Regions from separate parts of the Mesorhizobium sp. B2-4-7 genome, predicted to be linked through region 3. Evidence: predicted binding sites of a transcription regulator. Region 3 holds the regulator's gene; each other region holds the start of a gene.
What was found. The regulator PhoB, encoded in region 3, activates phosphate uptake and scavenging genes when phosphate is short. The targets are predictions, from matches to a motif close to TGTCATNNANCTGTCAT.
Positions count from the first base shown of each region.

Region 1 (3,749 bases), on a different contig from region 3:
GCGATGTCGGTCGGTTGCGCGCTCATTCCGCGGCCTCTTTCTTCTCTTCAATCTTGCTGGGATTTTCGCGGGCGTCGTACTCGGCGCGCATGCGGCGCACGAGGTCGAGTTCGGCCTGGAAGTCGACATAATGCGGCAGCTTCAGATGTTCGACGAAGCCGGTCGCCTGGACGTTGTCGGAGTGCGAGATGACGAATTCCTCGTCCTGGGCGGCGGCGACAATGTCCTCGCCGAGTTCGCTTGCACGAAGAGCGCGGTCGCAGAGTGCCATGGCCATCGCCTTGCGCTCGCTCTGGCCGAAGACCAGGCCATAGCCGCGGGTGAATTGCGGTGGTGCCTTTGCCGAGCCCTTGAACTGATTGACCATCTGGCATTCGGTGACGCGCACCGTGCCGAGCGGCACGGCGAAAGGCAGTTCGGGCACGTCGAGCTCCAGCTCGACCTCGCCGATGCGGATCTCGCCGACGAAGGGATGGTTGCGGGCATAGCCGCGCTGCGTGGAATAGCCGAGCGCCAGCAGGAACCCCTCGTCGCCGCGCGACAGCGCCTGCAGGCGGATGTCGCGAGCCATCGGGAACTCCAGCGGCTCGCGGGTGATGTCGCCGGGGACATGGTCCTGAGGCATGTCTCCGTCCGGCTCGATCAGCCCATCGCGAGCGAGGATCGCCGAGACGCGCGGCATTGCCTGCGCTTCCGTCTCGCGCCGCAAGGGCCCGGCGACATCGGCGCCGGCGGCAAGCTCGGGATCGAGCAGCCGGTGCGTGTAGTCGAAGGTGGGCCCAAGCAACTGGCCGCCGGGCAGGTCCTTGTAGGTCGCCGAAACGCGGCGTTCGACCAGCATGGTGGCGGTGTCGATGGCATTTGTATAGCCAAAGCGCGGCAGCGTGGTGCGGTAGGCCCGCACCAGGAAGATCGCCTCGATCATGTCGCCGCGCGCCTGCACGATAGCGAGTGCGGCGAGTTCGCGATCGTAAAGCGAGCCTTCGCTCATCACCCGGTCGACGCCGAGCGCCAGCTGTTCGACGATCTGGTCGAGGCGCAGTGCCGGTACCGAGCGGTCACCGCGCCGACGGTCGGCGAGCAGGCTGTGGGCGTTGGCGATTGCAGCTTCGCCGCCTTTTACCGCGACATACATGCTAGGCCTCCGTCGTCTTGATGCGTGTCGTACGCGGCAGGCAGGCGAGGCTGTCATGTGCCGCCAGGATGATGTCGACGCCGCGCGGAAAGCGGTTGATGTTCTGCTTCCACTGCTCGATGAAATGACGCGGCATGAGGGCCGGCGCGATCGTCGCCGTCTTCTCGATGCCAGGACCTTCGAGCAGCAGCGGCGTGCCTGACGTGAGATCGCCGACCTGCAGGATCAATGTGGTCGAGCGGTCGGGATAGTCCTGCGTGCCTTGCGAGAAACCGTCGAGCGCCATCATCTCGGCCGGCGAGGCCACAAAGGCGAAATGCGCGTCGGCCGGGGTGTTGGCCAGCGGCGCGCCGCTGTGAAAGCCGAGCCAGGACATGACCGCTGCCGAGGCGTGCAGGGCCGGGTCCAGCCAGAGCGGCGTGTCGTTGTCGCACAATGCCAGCGCAACCGCGCCCGATATCGCCGAAAGCGGCGCCGGCGGGCGGGCCAGGGCCGGCAAGGGTTGCACGCTGCCCGGCCGCGCCATTGCGTCCATGACGGCGCGAAACACCGTCTGGGCGTTGAACACCGGATCGGCGAACCCGCCCTCGATCGATTGCGCTGCGATATCCATCAATCTTCTCCGCGAACCATGGTGAAGAAATCCACCTTCGTTGCCGCCGTTTCGGCGCGGCGCCTTTCTCGTGCCGTGGTCAAGGCAGCCCGCAGCGGCGCGAGAAGGCCCGTTTCGACCGCCTCTCGGTGGGCGGGGTCCTGCCACAGCGCGTCGGCGATGGCCGCCAGCTTCGCCTTCTGCTTGTCGCGGCCGAGCGCATAGCAATGGCCGACCTGTCCGGACGGCAGGCGCACTGTGGCGCGGGTCACGGTGGCCTCGCCGACATTGAACGGCGCGCCGCCGCCGCCGATGCGGCCGCGCATGGTAACCAGGCCGGTCTCGGGACCGCGCAGCAGTTCGACCTCGGCAGGCAGGCCGGATTCGTTCCAGAGGCGAACGATGTCGTCGCCGCTGGACTGCGCCAGGGTTGCCATGGCCGCCTTGCGTTCGGCCTGGTCGCGCGCTTCCTGTCCTCGCATGAGCAACATCCTTGCTTCTAATTTGTCTATTGATATAGACAACCATACGAATTATACCCATTACCTAACGCGAGTCCATGACGGGTGCGTGACAGGGGCCGGCCAGGGGCGAAACCGTGAACGGAAAACACGTGGCTGACGGTATCGAGCGGCGCAGCGGCGTCTCGTTGTGGCGCCAGATCGCCGACCGAATCCTGCAATCGATCGCTGCCGGCGATTTTGCCGAGAATGCCGCGCTGCCGCCGGAGGTGGCGCTGGCCGAGCGCTATGGCGTCAACCGTCACACGGTGCGCAGCGCCATCGCGGCGCTCGTGCAAGACGGGGTACTGCGGGCCGAGCAGGGGCGCGGCACTTTCGTGCTGTCGCGCAAGCGGCTGTCCTATCCGATCGGCGCGCGCACGCGATTTTCAACCGGCTTGCAGGGCCAGGCGTCGGAGCGGCATATCGTGCTGCTGGCCTCATCGGTCGAGCCCGCCAGCCGGCGCGTCGCCGAAGCCCTGGGCGTTGCCAGGGGATCGGATGTGATTCGCCTGGAGACGCGCGGCGAGGCCGATGGGAAGCCGGTGTCGCGCGCTTCCGGCTGGTTCGACGCCAGGCGCTTCGCCGGCATCGATGTGGCCATGGCCGAGACCGGGTCGATCACCGCATCGCTCAAGCGTTTCGGCATAGACGATTATCTCAGGCAATCGACGGTGCTGTCGGCGCGTCACGCCGATGCTTCCGACCTTGCCGACCTCGATCTGCAGCCGGGCGGCATCGTGCTGGTCACGGTGGCCGTCAACATGACGCCGGACGGCCGGCCGATCCAATTCGCCGAGGCGCGCTTCCCGGCGGAGCGGGTGGAGCTGAAACTGTCGGCGCTGTAGGCGTGTCGGCCTAACGCTGGAATCAGACCAGCCCGGTCGCGCGCACTTGTCAGCGGCTTGGCGTTTGGGGGGCGACCTGCGCGGGGGTGTGGTCAATTCGGGCCGGGTTCACGGCCTGCCATGTTATGCCCCTACCTCGATCACGGCCTTGATCAGCCCGGATTTCTCATGCGCCCAGCGGGCGAGGTCACGTGGCGTGTCGGCAAGCGTGGTGCGGTGGGTGACGAGCTTGGCCAGCGGCACCGCGCCATCGCGGATCGAAGCGGCGACGTGGTCAAAGTCGGCCCTCAAGGCATTGCGGCTGCCGACAAGCGTCATCTCGCGCTTGTGGAACTCGGGGTCGGAAAAGGCGATGTCGTCCTTTACGACGCTGACCAGCACCAATGTCCCGCCATGCGCGACATGAGCGAAGGCCGACTGCACCGAGGCGGTGTTCCCGGTGGCGTCGAAGACCACGTCGAAGCCTTCGCCTGATGTCGCTTCGCTGACCAGATCGGATGCCGCGCCGCGCGACCCGTCGAGGGTCTTGAAGCCGAGTTCATTGGCGGCGAAGCCGAGCCTTTCGCTGCTCATGTCGAGCAGCGTCACGTCGAGCCCGGCGATGCGGGCGAAGATGGCGGTGCCGAGCCCGATCGGTCCGGCGCCGATGACGAGCGTCCGTGCGCCGGGATCGG
Region 1 covers NZ_VFVH01000003.1:204,486-208,234, forward strand. Annotated here, with positions in the region: partial or broken gene FJ946_RS11095 (alpha-D-ribose 1-methylphosphonate 5-phosphate C-P-lyase PhnJ) at 1-26, opposite strand, end outside; gene FJ946_RS11100 (carbon-phosphorus lyase complex subunit PhnI) at 23-1,135, opposite strand; gene phnH (phosphonate C-P lyase system protein PhnH) at 1,137-1,748, opposite strand; gene phnG (phosphonate C-P lyase system protein PhnG) at 1,748-2,209, opposite strand; gene phnF (phosphonate metabolism transcriptional regulator PhnF) at 2,326-3,075, shown strand; gene FJ946_RS11120 (zinc-binding alcohol dehydrogenase family protein) at 3,199-3,749, opposite strand, start outside.
Region 1: the regulator PhoB is predicted to act here: its motif matches at 2,287-2,303, upstream of phnF (phosphonate metabolism transcriptional regulator PhnF).

Region 2 (3,749 bases), on a different contig from region 3:
AGATGCTTACTTCCTGGCGAGGCCGGGAAGCGTGACCTGAAAGACAAGGAACATGGTGTCGACATCGGCGCCGTCCTCGGCCTTGTAGGGCGCGCCGACCTGGAAACCGTCCTGGGCGAGGAAATCGTTGTCGTTGGCGACGAACAGGAAATAGTCGTCGGGCAGCTTCGGATCGAGCACGCTCGCCAGCGACATCGCTTCCCACTTTTCCGAGAGGTTGTCCTTGTCATTGGGCGCGCCATTGTGCAGGCCGAAGCGGGCAAGCTCGGCCTTGTCGTTGATGTCGATGAACGGCGTCAGCCTTGCCGGCGTCCCCGACGGATCGAGCACGCCCTTGGGCGCCACCGGCTTGTCGGCGGCATCGAAGGGACCGCCGGCGATGTCGGTCGCGCCGGAAAGGTCGACAATGTCGATCTTGCGATACAGCGACTCTTCGCCCTTCAGGCCCTGGCCATTGCCGCTGTCGCGCGCCAGCATCAGGAAAGCCGTGTCCGACAGCGCCACGATCTCGCTTTGCGCAGCCACCTTGGTCTTGCCCTTGGCGTCCTTGAACACCGGCAGCGGCACGACATATTCATGTGCCAGCTTGAGATGGGCAAGATCGGAGGCGTCATAGACCAGCGCCCTGGTGTTCTGGCGCGTCGAGGCCGAATCGCCGCCGTCCTGCCGGGTCGCCGACTGCAAAACCGCGATCACGAACTTGCCGTCCGGCGTCATTGCCATGCCTTCGAGGCCCTGATTGTTCTGGCGGCCGGTTTCGGGATCCTTTGGGTCGGGTTCGGCAGCACCTGGGCCCGGATTGTCGGAAGCAAAGTTGGCCGTGCCGTGGCGCATCGGCACGAGCGCGGCCGGAGGCTGGGTCGCCGACATCAGACGGCCGTCGGCGGAGAAGCGGTAGATGTCGGGACCGTATTCGTCGGAGACGAGCATGGTGCCGTCGGGCAGCCGCACGATCGCCTCGTTGTCGAGCGCGAGCTTGCCATTGTCGGCCTGCGGCAGGACAGGCATGTCGCCGGCGGCGGGACGCACGCCGTTCAGCGGGTCGAGACCGCTGGCGTCGGCGCCCTTGTCGTCGGTCAGGAGCATGGTGTCGGCGAGCGTCGCCTTGACGCCGGTCTGCTCCTGGCCGGCCGCGGGCGCGGCACCTGGCGCCACCGGGGCGAACTCGATGTTGATCGTGTTGAGGCGCGGCCGGTAGTCGGTGGTACCGACGACGTTATAACCGCGGTCGGGCAGCAGCCACAGCGAGCCTCTGTAGGTGCCGGCATCATGCGTCCAGCCCGCGGTGTCGATCGACATGCCGGAGCCGGAGCCGAAGGTCTCGCCGAACCTGTCGCGCTGGCCGGCCGGGATGCGGCCAACCCCCACCAGCCCCTTGTTGACGAAACTGGCGCCGCCGACGCTGGCCGAGCTGTCGGCGAAGGCGGGCAGCGAAACGGCCGAGGCCGCCAGCGCGGCGACCAGCAGCCGCAACGAGAATGAGCGTAGATGCGTCATGGATATCCCCTTGATGACAAAGCGCCGGGACGGCGGAATTCTGAGGTTGCCTGGCGGCGGCGAGGCTGCCGCCCTGGAGGGCCGCTTGTGCCCTCGGCAAGCGGTCTAAGGCGCGAACATGATGCTTGCATGACAGTTGGTGACGCATTCGCGTCGGCCCGCCGCGACGCTGCTGGGGAAGTGCGGCCGCGCCAAAAAATCGATCGTTCCGACACAGGTTCGACAGCGTCCAGGAGCTGTTCGTAGTACTAGACACTCATGTACAGTACGTATATGGTTCCGGTTTCGAACAGTCCGTGGAGGAGGGAAGCCTTGAAGTCTCACTACCGCGCAGTCGTCATCGGGGGAGGAGTGGTGGGCGCTTCGGTGCTCTATCACCTGGCGCGGTTCGGCTGGTCGGATGTGGCGCTGATCGAGCGCGCCGAACTGACGGCGGGGTCGACTTGGCATGCGGCGGCGGGGTTCCACGCGCTCAATGCCGACCCCAATGTCGCCGCGCTGCAGGATTACACCATCAACCTTTACCGCGAGATCGAGGCCGAATCCGGCCAGGACGTCGGGCTGCACATGACTGGCGGCGTCAACATAGCCAGCGATCCGGCGCGCTGGGAGTGGCTGAAATCGGCCTGGGCGGTATTCCAGTCGGTCGACATCGAGACCGCCCGGCTGGTGACGCCTGACGAGATCAAGGCAATCTGCCCGATCGTCGACGTCACCGGCGTGCTTGGCGGCCTCTACGATTCCAACGAGGGCCATCTCGACCCTTACGGCACGACGCATGCGTATGTCGGTGCCGCCAAGAAGCGCGGCGCCGACGTGATCCTGCGCAACCGCGTGGTCGAGCTGAAGGCGCGCGCCGACGGCCATTGGGATGTCGTCACAGAGCAACGCACCATCACCGCCGAGCATGTCGTGAATGCCGGCGGGTTGTGGGCCAAGCAACTCGGCCGCATGGCCGGGGTTGAACTGCCGGTGACGCCGATGGAGCACCATTATTTCGTCACCGAGGACATTCCGGAAGTCGCTGCCCTCGACAAGGAGATCGGCCTGGCCGTCGATCTCGACGGCTTTTCCTATCTGCGGCAGGAGCGCAAGGGCGTGCTGCTCGGCGTCTACGAGCAGAACCCGAAGCACTGGAACATGGACGGCGCGCCGTGGGATTACGGCATCGAGCTCATCCCCGAAGACACCGACCGCATCGGCCCGGAACTTGCCAAGGCGCATGAGCGCTTCCCTTGCCTGGCGACGGCAGGCATCCGCAAATGGGTCAACGGCGCCTTCACCTTCACCCCGGACGGCAATCCGATCGTCGGGCCGGTGCGCGGCCTGAAGAATTACTGGGTTGCCTGCGGCGTCATGGCCGGCTTCAGCCAGGGCGGCGGCGTCGGCAAGTCGCTGGCCGAGTGGATGATTTACGGCGAGCCGCAGGCCGACATTTTCGGCATGGACATCGCCCGCTACGGCGCCTTCGCCGCAAACCGGGAATATCTCAGGCAGACGACGCGACAGTTTTATTCTCGTCGTTTCGTCATGACCTTTCCCAACGAACGGCTGCCTGCGGGCCGGCCGCTGAAACGCCCCGGCGCCTATGACGGCATGAGTGCGGCGGGCTGCGAATGGACGGCTTCCTGGGGGCTGGAAATCCCCGCCTATTTCGCGCCGATGGGATTCCGCGAGGAGACGACGCTCAGGCGCTCCAACGCCTTCGACATCGTCGGTGACGAGGCGCTGCAAGTCCGGCGCGCCGCCGGCCTCATCGATATCTCGGCCTATGCGCGCTACGCGATCACGGGACCGGGCGCGGAGGCTTGGCTCGACAGGCTGCTGGCCTGCAGGCTGCCGAAGGCGGGACAGGCGAGGCTGGCGCCGATGCTCGGGCCGGACGGGCGGCTGAAGGGCGATCTCACCGTCTTCAACTGGGGCAATGGCGACTACTGGCTGATGGGCTCCTACTATCTGCGCGAATTCCACATGCGCTGGTTCGAAGCGCATATGGCTGAAGGCGTTTGCGTCACCGATATTTCAGATGCGATGTCGGGCTTTCTGGTCACCGGCCCCAATGCCAGAAAGATCGTCGAGCGCACGACGCAGCAGGACATCTCCCCCAAAGCATTGCCATTCATGGCATGCGGCGAATTCGACATCGGCATGGTGCGGGCAAGGATGGCTCGCCTCTCCATCGCCGGCGAACTCGGCTTCGAGATCAACTGCCCGGCCACCATGCATGCCACATTGCGCGAAACGCTGCTTGC
Region 2 covers NZ_VFVH01000006.1:205,458-209,206, reverse strand. Annotated here, with positions in the region: gene FJ946_RS18420 (esterase-like activity of phytase family protein) at 7-1,497, opposite strand; gene FJ946_RS18415 (FAD-dependent oxidoreductase) at 1,810-3,749, shown strand, end outside.
Region 2: the regulator PhoB is predicted to act here: its motif matches at 1,616-1,632, upstream of FJ946_RS18420 (esterase-like activity of phytase family protein).

Region 3 (3,749 bases):
GTCGGTCTTCCAGCGCTCTTCCTGGAAGTTCGACCAGGAAACGCCGATGACCTTGTCCTTCGCCTGCGCGACCGACGCGAGCGTCAGCGACATGGCGACACCCGCCAGGATGGCGGCTGTGAATCTCTTCATCTTAATCCTCCCTGCGCCGCGTATGGCGCGACCAAACAGGCCCGTAGGCCGGCACAAAGGCTCTATTTTTTCGAGCCTCGAAAAAACACTGGTCCATCGTCGGAACGCTGTCAACGTCGATTCTGATGTATTTTGATGTCCTCGTGAATTTTTTTCGAGCTCCGGAATAAATAATGACAGCCAAGGCCGGTTCTGCCAGTATTTGACGGTCGTCGGGATCCTGGGGAGAGAACGCGGCGACGGGGAGGATGCGAGAAACATGTCGGTCGGAATCCGCCACGACGATTTGCGCCGACGCAACCGGGCGATGGTGATCGCGGCCGTGCGCCGTGCCGGGCAGCCCTCGCGCACCGAGATTGCCGCGACCACCGGGCTCAGCCATTCCACCATATCGGCGATCTCCTCCGACCTGATTGGCGAAGGCATCCTGGCGCAGAGCAAGCCGAGCGAGGCCGGTGCGCTGAAACGCGGCCGGCCGCAGGTCGGCCTCAGCCTCAACCCTGAAGCCGCGGCGGTGATGACCGTGGTGCTGTCGCTGAATTTTCTCTCCGTCGCCGTCATCGACTATGCCGGCCAGGTGATATCTGAAGAGCAGCGCCGGCTGGACACGCTCACCCTGTCGCGCGAGGCGCTGATCGGCGAATGCGTGGCCATCGTCAGGCGGCGGTTCGAGGATCCCGACCTCGACGTCGGCAGCATCGCCCGCATCGCGCTGGCGATCCAGGGCATCACCGACACGGATGCGCGCACCATGCTGTGGTCGCCGATCACGCCGCAGACCGACATCGCCTTCGCCGACATACTGGAGGCCGAGTTCGGCATTCCCGCCACCATGGAGAACGATTGCAACATGATGGCGGTGGCGCTGCGCTGGCGCGATCCCCAGCGCTACCGCGACGACTTCATCGCCATCCTTTTGTCGCACGGCATCGGCATGGGCTTGGTGCTGAAGGGTGAACTGTTCACCGGCACCCATTCATCCGGAGGCGAGTTCGGCCACATGATCCATCGCCCCGGCGGGGCGCTCTGCCGCTGCGGGCGGCGCGGCTGCGTCGAGGCCTATGCCGGCAACTATGCCATCTGGCGCAACGCGAGGCAGCTTGGCGAGGACACCGAGCCCGTCGACGTCAGCGACGCCGACATGCGCACCCTGGCGGCCTCGGCGCGCGAAAAGGACGGGCCGGAGCGCGAAGCCTACCGCAAGGCCGGCGAGGCGCTGGGTTACGGCCTTGGCAGCCTGTTCGCGCTGATCGATCCGGCGCCGGTCGCCATGGTCGGCGTCAGCGCCGCCGCCTTCGACCTGATCGAGCCGGCTCTGCGCGAGGCCATTGCCCAGACCGCCGGCGGCCAGCACTCGAAATCGATTTCCTTCGACACCGAGCCGAACGAACTGCCACTGATCCGCGAGGGCTGCGCCATGCGCGCGCTGACCTTCGTCGACCAGGAGATTTTCGCGCCGGGGGCACAGGCGAAATCAGGCGTGGGCGAGAACGTTGCGTGACATATCCCTAGTCTTCGCGAATCGCATACCCCGCGCCCCGAATGGTGCGGATCACGTCAGGCATGCGGCCATTGTTGACCGCCTTGCGCAGCCGGCCGACATGCACGTCCACGGTGCGCTCGTCGATATAGATCGTTTCGCCCCAGACATTGTCGAGCAGTTGGCTGCGCGAGAACACGCGGCCGGGATGTCGCATCATGAATTCGAGCAGGCGGAACTCGGTCGGCCCGAGCCGGATCTCGCTTTTCTTGCGGTAGACCCGGTGCGATTCACGGTCGAGCACGATGTCGCCGACCTTGAGCACGCTGGACAGAACTTCGGGCTTGGCGCGGCGCAGCAGCGCCTTGACGCGTGCCATGAATTCCGGCGTTGAGAACGGCTTGACCAGATAGTCGTCGGCGCCGGTGGAGAGACCGCGCACCCGGTCGCTTTCCTCGCCGCGCGCCGTCAGCATGATGATCGGCAGCCGCTCGGTCTCGGGCCGCATGCGGAGACGGCGGCAGAGCTCGATGCCGGACACCGCCGGCACCATCCAGTCGAGCACAAGAAGGTCAGGGACATTCTCCTGCAAGCGGATCTCGGCTTCGTCGCCGCGCGTCACCACCTCTACCTGATAACCCTCCGATTCCAGATTGTAACGGAGCAGCACACCCAGCGGCTCCTCGTCCTCCACCACCATGATGCGTGGCGCGATCATCGACTGGTCACCCCTGCCGTCAAGCCGCTGGCGCCGACATCGCCGTCTCGTCCTGCTTCGGGCGATTGGCGGGCAATTGCGTGCCGGTCAGCACATAATAGGCATTTTCGGCAATGTTGGTCACGTGATCGCCGATGCGCTCGAGATTCTTGGCGCAGAACAAAAGATGCGTGCAGGCGGTGATGTTGCGCGGATCCTCCATCATGTAGGTCAGCAGCTCGCGGAAGACCGACGTGTATTTGACGTCGATGCGTTCATCGTCGGCGCGCAGCTTCGCAAGTGCCGCGGCATCGCGCGCCGCATACTCCTCGATCACGCCTTGCACCTGGATCAGCACAAGCTGCGCCATGGCGTCGATGGAGTGCGACAGGTCGCGCGGCGTGGCGGCAAGGCCGACGGTGCCGACGCGCTTGGCGATGTTCTTGGCGAGATCGCCGATGCGTTCGAGATCGCCCGCCATGCGGATCGAGCCGACGACATGGCGCAGATCGTCCGCCATGGGCTGCCGCTTGGCGATCAGGGTGATGGCGCGGTCGTCGAGTTCGCGCTGGCGCGCGTCCATGATGGCGTCGTCGGAGACGACGCGCTGGGCGAGCGCGTTGTCGGAATTCAGGAGCGCCTTGGTGGCGCCGCCGACCATCGATGAGGCGAGATCGCCCATGTCGCGGATCAGCCTGCTGATCTGTCCGAGATCTTCGTCAAAGGCTGCGACTGTGTGTTCGGCCATGATCTTGGTCCTCGTATGCCTGGGATCAGCCGAAGCGGCCGGTGATATAGTCCTGCGTGCGCTTCTCGCGGGGCGATGTGAAGATCTTCTCGGTGCGGTCGAACTCGACCAACTCGCCCAGATACATGAACGCGGTCTGCTTCGACACGCGCGCCGCCTGCTGCATGTTGTGGGTGACGATGACGATCGTATAGTCGGCCTGCAGCTCATCGATCAGCTCCTCGATCTTGGCGGTCGACAGCGGATCGAGCGCCGAGGCAGGCTCGTCGAGCAGGATGACCTCCGGCTTCACCGCCACCGTGCGGGCGATGCAGAGGCGCTGCTGCTGGCCGCCCGAAAGGCTGAGGCCGCTGGCGTTGAGCTTGTCCTTGACCTCGCTCCACAGTGCCGCGCGCTTCAGCGCCTGCTCGACACGGCCGTCCATCTCCGCCTTGCTGAGCTTCTCATAGAGCCTGACGCCGAAGGCGATGTTCTCGTAGATCGACATCGGGAACGGCGTCGGCTTCTGGAACACCATGCCGATCTTGGTCCTGAGCAGGTTGAGGTCCTGCGAGCGGTCGAGGATATTCTGGCCGTCGAGCAGCACCTGGCCCTCGGCGCTCTGCCTCGGGTAGAGCTCGTAGATGCGGTTGAAGACGCGCAGCAGCGTCGACTTCCCGCAGCCCGAAGGCCCGATGAAGGCGGTGACGCTG
Region 3 covers NZ_VFVH01000016.1:85,109-88,857, forward strand. Annotated here, with positions in the region: gene xylF (D-xylose ABC transporter substrate-binding protein) at 1-132, opposite strand, end outside; gene FJ946_RS29490 (ROK family protein) at 392-1,633, shown strand; gene phoB (phosphate regulon transcriptional regulator PhoB) at 1,641-2,330, opposite strand; gene phoU (phosphate signaling complex protein PhoU) at 2,350-3,057, opposite strand; gene pstB (phosphate ABC transporter ATP-binding protein PstB) at 3,083-3,749, opposite strand, start outside.

Region 4 (3,749 bases), on a different contig from region 3:
GCAGCATATGCCGCGCACGACGAGGTCGATCTCGACGCCCGCTCGGCTGGCGTCGTAGAGCGCGTCGATGATGATCGGATCGACAAGGGCGTTCATCTTCATCCAGATGCGTGCCGGCCGTCCCTCGAGTGCGTGGGCGACCTCATCGGAAATGTGCTGCAGGATACGGTTCCTCAGCGTGAAGGGCGAGATCGCCAGCCGCATTTCGGCGGTCGGCTCGGCATAGCCGGTGATGAAGTTGAAAAGCTGGGCGACATCGCGTGCGATCGTTGCATCGGTGGTGAAGAAGGACAGGTCGGTGTAGATGCGCGCGGTCACCGGATGGTAATTGCCGGTGCCCAGATGCACATAATTGCGCAGCTTGCCGTCCTCGCGCCGCACCACCAGCGACATCTTGGCGTGGGTCTTGAGCTCGAGGAAGCCGAACACGACCTGGACGCCGGCGCGCTCGAGGTCGCGCGCCCAGCGGATGTTGGCCTCCTCGTCGAAGCGAGCCTTGAGCTCGACCAGTGCCGTCACCGACTTGCCGGCCTCGGCGGCGTCGACCAGCGCACGCACGATCGGGCTGTCGTTGGAGGTTCGGTAAAGCGTCTGCTTGATCGCCACCACTTCCGGGTCGGCCATCGCCTGGCGCAGGAACTGCACCACGACGTCGAAGGATTCGTAGGGGTGGTGGACGATGATGTCCTTCTCGCGGATAGCGGCGAAGCAATCGCCGCCATGCTCGCGGATGCGCTCGGGGAAACGCGGATTGTAGGGCGTGAATTTGAGGTCGTCGCGGGCAACGGCGACGATCTCAGAAATCTGGCTGAGCGCCAGCGGGCCGGTCAGGACGCTGATGCGGCTCGACGAAACGCCGAGTTCGCCGGCGACGAATTCGCGCAGTTCGGCCGGCATGAGCATGTCGAACTCGATGCGAATGACGGAGCCGCGGCGGCGGCGCTTTAGCGCGGTCTCGAACAGGCGCACGAGATCTTCCGATTCCTCCTCGACCTCGATGTCGCTGTCGCGAATGATGCGGAACGTGCCGGAGCCCTTGACCTCGTAACCCGGGAACAACTTGCCGATGTAAAGGCCGACCGCCTCTTCCAGCGGGATGAAGCGGACATGGTGCTTGCGGTCCGGCAGGCGGATGAAGCGCTTCAGCGCCACCGGCAGGCGCAAGAGCGCGCTCATCTCCTCGCCGTTCTTGCGATGGCGAAGCTGCAGCGCCATAGAGAAGCCGAGATTGGGGATGAACGGGAATGGGTGCGCCGGGTCGATCGACAATGGCGTGAGAACAGGAAACACCTGGTCCTGGAAGTGCTCCTCCAGCCAGGCCTTCTCGTCCTTGGTCAGCGCGTCGCGGGTGATGCTCTCGATGCCTTCCTTGTTGAGCAGCACGGTCAGCGCCGAAAGGCTCTTCTGCTGGTCTTCCTGCAACCGTTCGACCTCACGCAGCAGCTGTTCGAGCTGCTGTTCGGGGGTACGCCCGTCCGGACTTCTCAACACGATGCCTTCGCGAACCTGGCCAGCCAGGCCGGCGACGCGCACCATGAAAAACTCATCGAGATTGGCCGCGGAGATCGACAGGAAACGTACCCTCTCCAGCAGCGGATGGTTTGTGTTCTGCGATTCCTCGAGCACGCGGCGGTTGAACTGCAACCAGGAGAACTCGCGATTGACGAAACGATCCGGATTGCCTTCCGGGCTTGCCGCTTCCGCATTGATGAACTCGCTCTGGACCGGCTTCAGTTCGTTCATGGTTCCTGCTCTTCCCACGTCTGGTTGCTTCGCCGCTTTTTCGGGCGGCGCCCAGGCTGTTGCGCCTGGCTGCGATGCTCCAGCCGGTTAACCGGCTTAACTTATCCTCTGACAGGCTTTTGCGACAGTTTCATTTCATCGAACTTGCAAACAGACCGGTTATGATCCAAACGCTGAGCAGACTGCGCTAAAGGAGACGACGATGGCAGGCGGTTCCATTCCCCATTTCCAGAACGATGCGGGCCATCCGGCGATCGATATCGGAGTCAAGGAATTCATGTGCACCGGCGCCAACCCGCCTTTCGACCATCCGCATGTGTTTCTCGACATGGGCGACGACAATGAGAAGGTCTGCCCCTACTGCTCGACGCTCTACCGCTATTCGCCGAAGCTGACGGCGATGGAAACGCTGCCGGCCGGCTGCCTCTACATCGATCAGGCCGCCTGACCTCCAGCGGGCCGGGCCAATGGCAGACGCACAGTCCCGGCAAGTCATCATCGCCGGGGCGGGTATTGCCGGGCTGACCGCGGCACTGGCTTTCGCCGAGCGCGGCTATCCCGTACGGATCTTCGAACAGGCGCAGCGCCTCGAAGCGGCGGGCGCCGGCATCCAGCTTTCGCCCAACGCGACACGCATCCTGCGTGAGCTCGGCGTACTCGACGCACTTCTTCCCAATGCCGTCAGGCCGGAAGCCGTGGTGCTGAAGGATGCGGCAACCTTGGGCGAACTGGCGCGCGTGCCTCTTGGACGAGCAGGCGAGGCGCGCTGGGGTGCGCCCTACCTCGTGGCGCATCGAGCGGACCTGCAAAACGCGCTGATGGCGCGCGTGGCTGCCATGCCCGATGTTCATCTCACCACCGGCGCGCGCCTTGACAGCGTCACGATCAGCAGTTCAGGCATCACCGCGGCAGCCGATGTGGGTGGCAGGCCCGTCGCGGCGGAAGGTTTCCTTCTGGTCGGCGCCGATGGCGTCTGGTCGTCGGTCCGCGGACTTGCCGACCCAGCAAGAACCAGCCCTGCGAAAAGCCACTTCTCGGGCGAACTGGCCTGGCGGGCAACCGTCAGCGCAGACAGTCCTGCCGGGCAAGCTTTTGCAGAGATCGGTGCGCCGGACTGCGTCACCACCTTCCTGCATCCCGGCTTTCACATGGTCGCCTATCCCGTCAGCAAGGGCAGCGCCATCAACCTCGTCGCTTTCACCAGGGGCGAGCGTATCGCCGAAGGCTGGTCCGGCCATGCCGATCCCGCAATCCTGGCCGGCGCCGTGCGCGGCACCGCGCCGGCGCTGGCAAGGCTTGCGGAGTTGGCCGGCCCGTGGGCGGCCTGGCCGATCCATACGGTCGATCAGAAGCAGCCATGGGTAAGGTCGGGCCGCATCGCGCTGGTCGGCGACGCGGCGCATGCCATGACGCCGTTCGCGGCACAGGGCGCCGCGATGGCCATCGAGGATGCCGCCACGCTTGCCGACGTCATGGCCGCCTCCCCTGCCGACCTGGCCGGAAGTCTTCAAATCTGGGAAGGCCTGCGCCGGCCGCGCGTCGTGAGAGTGGCACGTCGCGGCGCCCTCAACCGCCTTGCCTGGCATGCCTGGGGTCCGGTGGCGTTGGCGCGCAACCTTTTCCTGAAAATGCGGGCGCCGGAGAAGCTCGCCGCGGATTTGGACTGGCTTTATGGGTGGCGGGCCTAGAACTCGAACGAGGCGTTGGCGTTATCTGCGCTACCTACCATTATACAGCTTCAACGACCACCCAAGCGAGACCGGCAGCGGGTTCCACCAACCGGTCCGCAGGCCGGCGGTTCGCAAGGCGGCGGCCGTCCAGGTGTTGCAGCCGGCCAGCGCATTGAAATGGCCGTTCGCCTCATAGAAGCGGTCGAAATCGGAATAGGCGGCCCCGGCGATGACGATCGGCCCGCCTGGTCCTTGCTGAAAACTCGCATCGATGAAGTCGAGCAATGCGGCAAAGCGGTCTTCCGGGATGTCGAAGCCGGCGACATCGGGCCCGGA
Region 4 covers NZ_VFVH01000001.1:245,322-249,070, forward strand. Annotated here, with positions in the region: gene FJ946_RS01220 (RNA degradosome polyphosphate kinase) at 1-1,743, opposite strand, end outside; gene FJ946_RS01225 (zinc-finger domain-containing protein) at 1,946-2,191, shown strand; gene FJ946_RS01230 (FAD-dependent monooxygenase) at 2,211-3,431, shown strand; gene FJ946_RS01235 (TIGR02117 family protein) at 3,462-3,749, opposite strand, start outside.
Region 4: the regulator PhoB is predicted to act here: its motif matches at 1,865-1,881, upstream of FJ946_RS01220 (RNA degradosome polyphosphate kinase).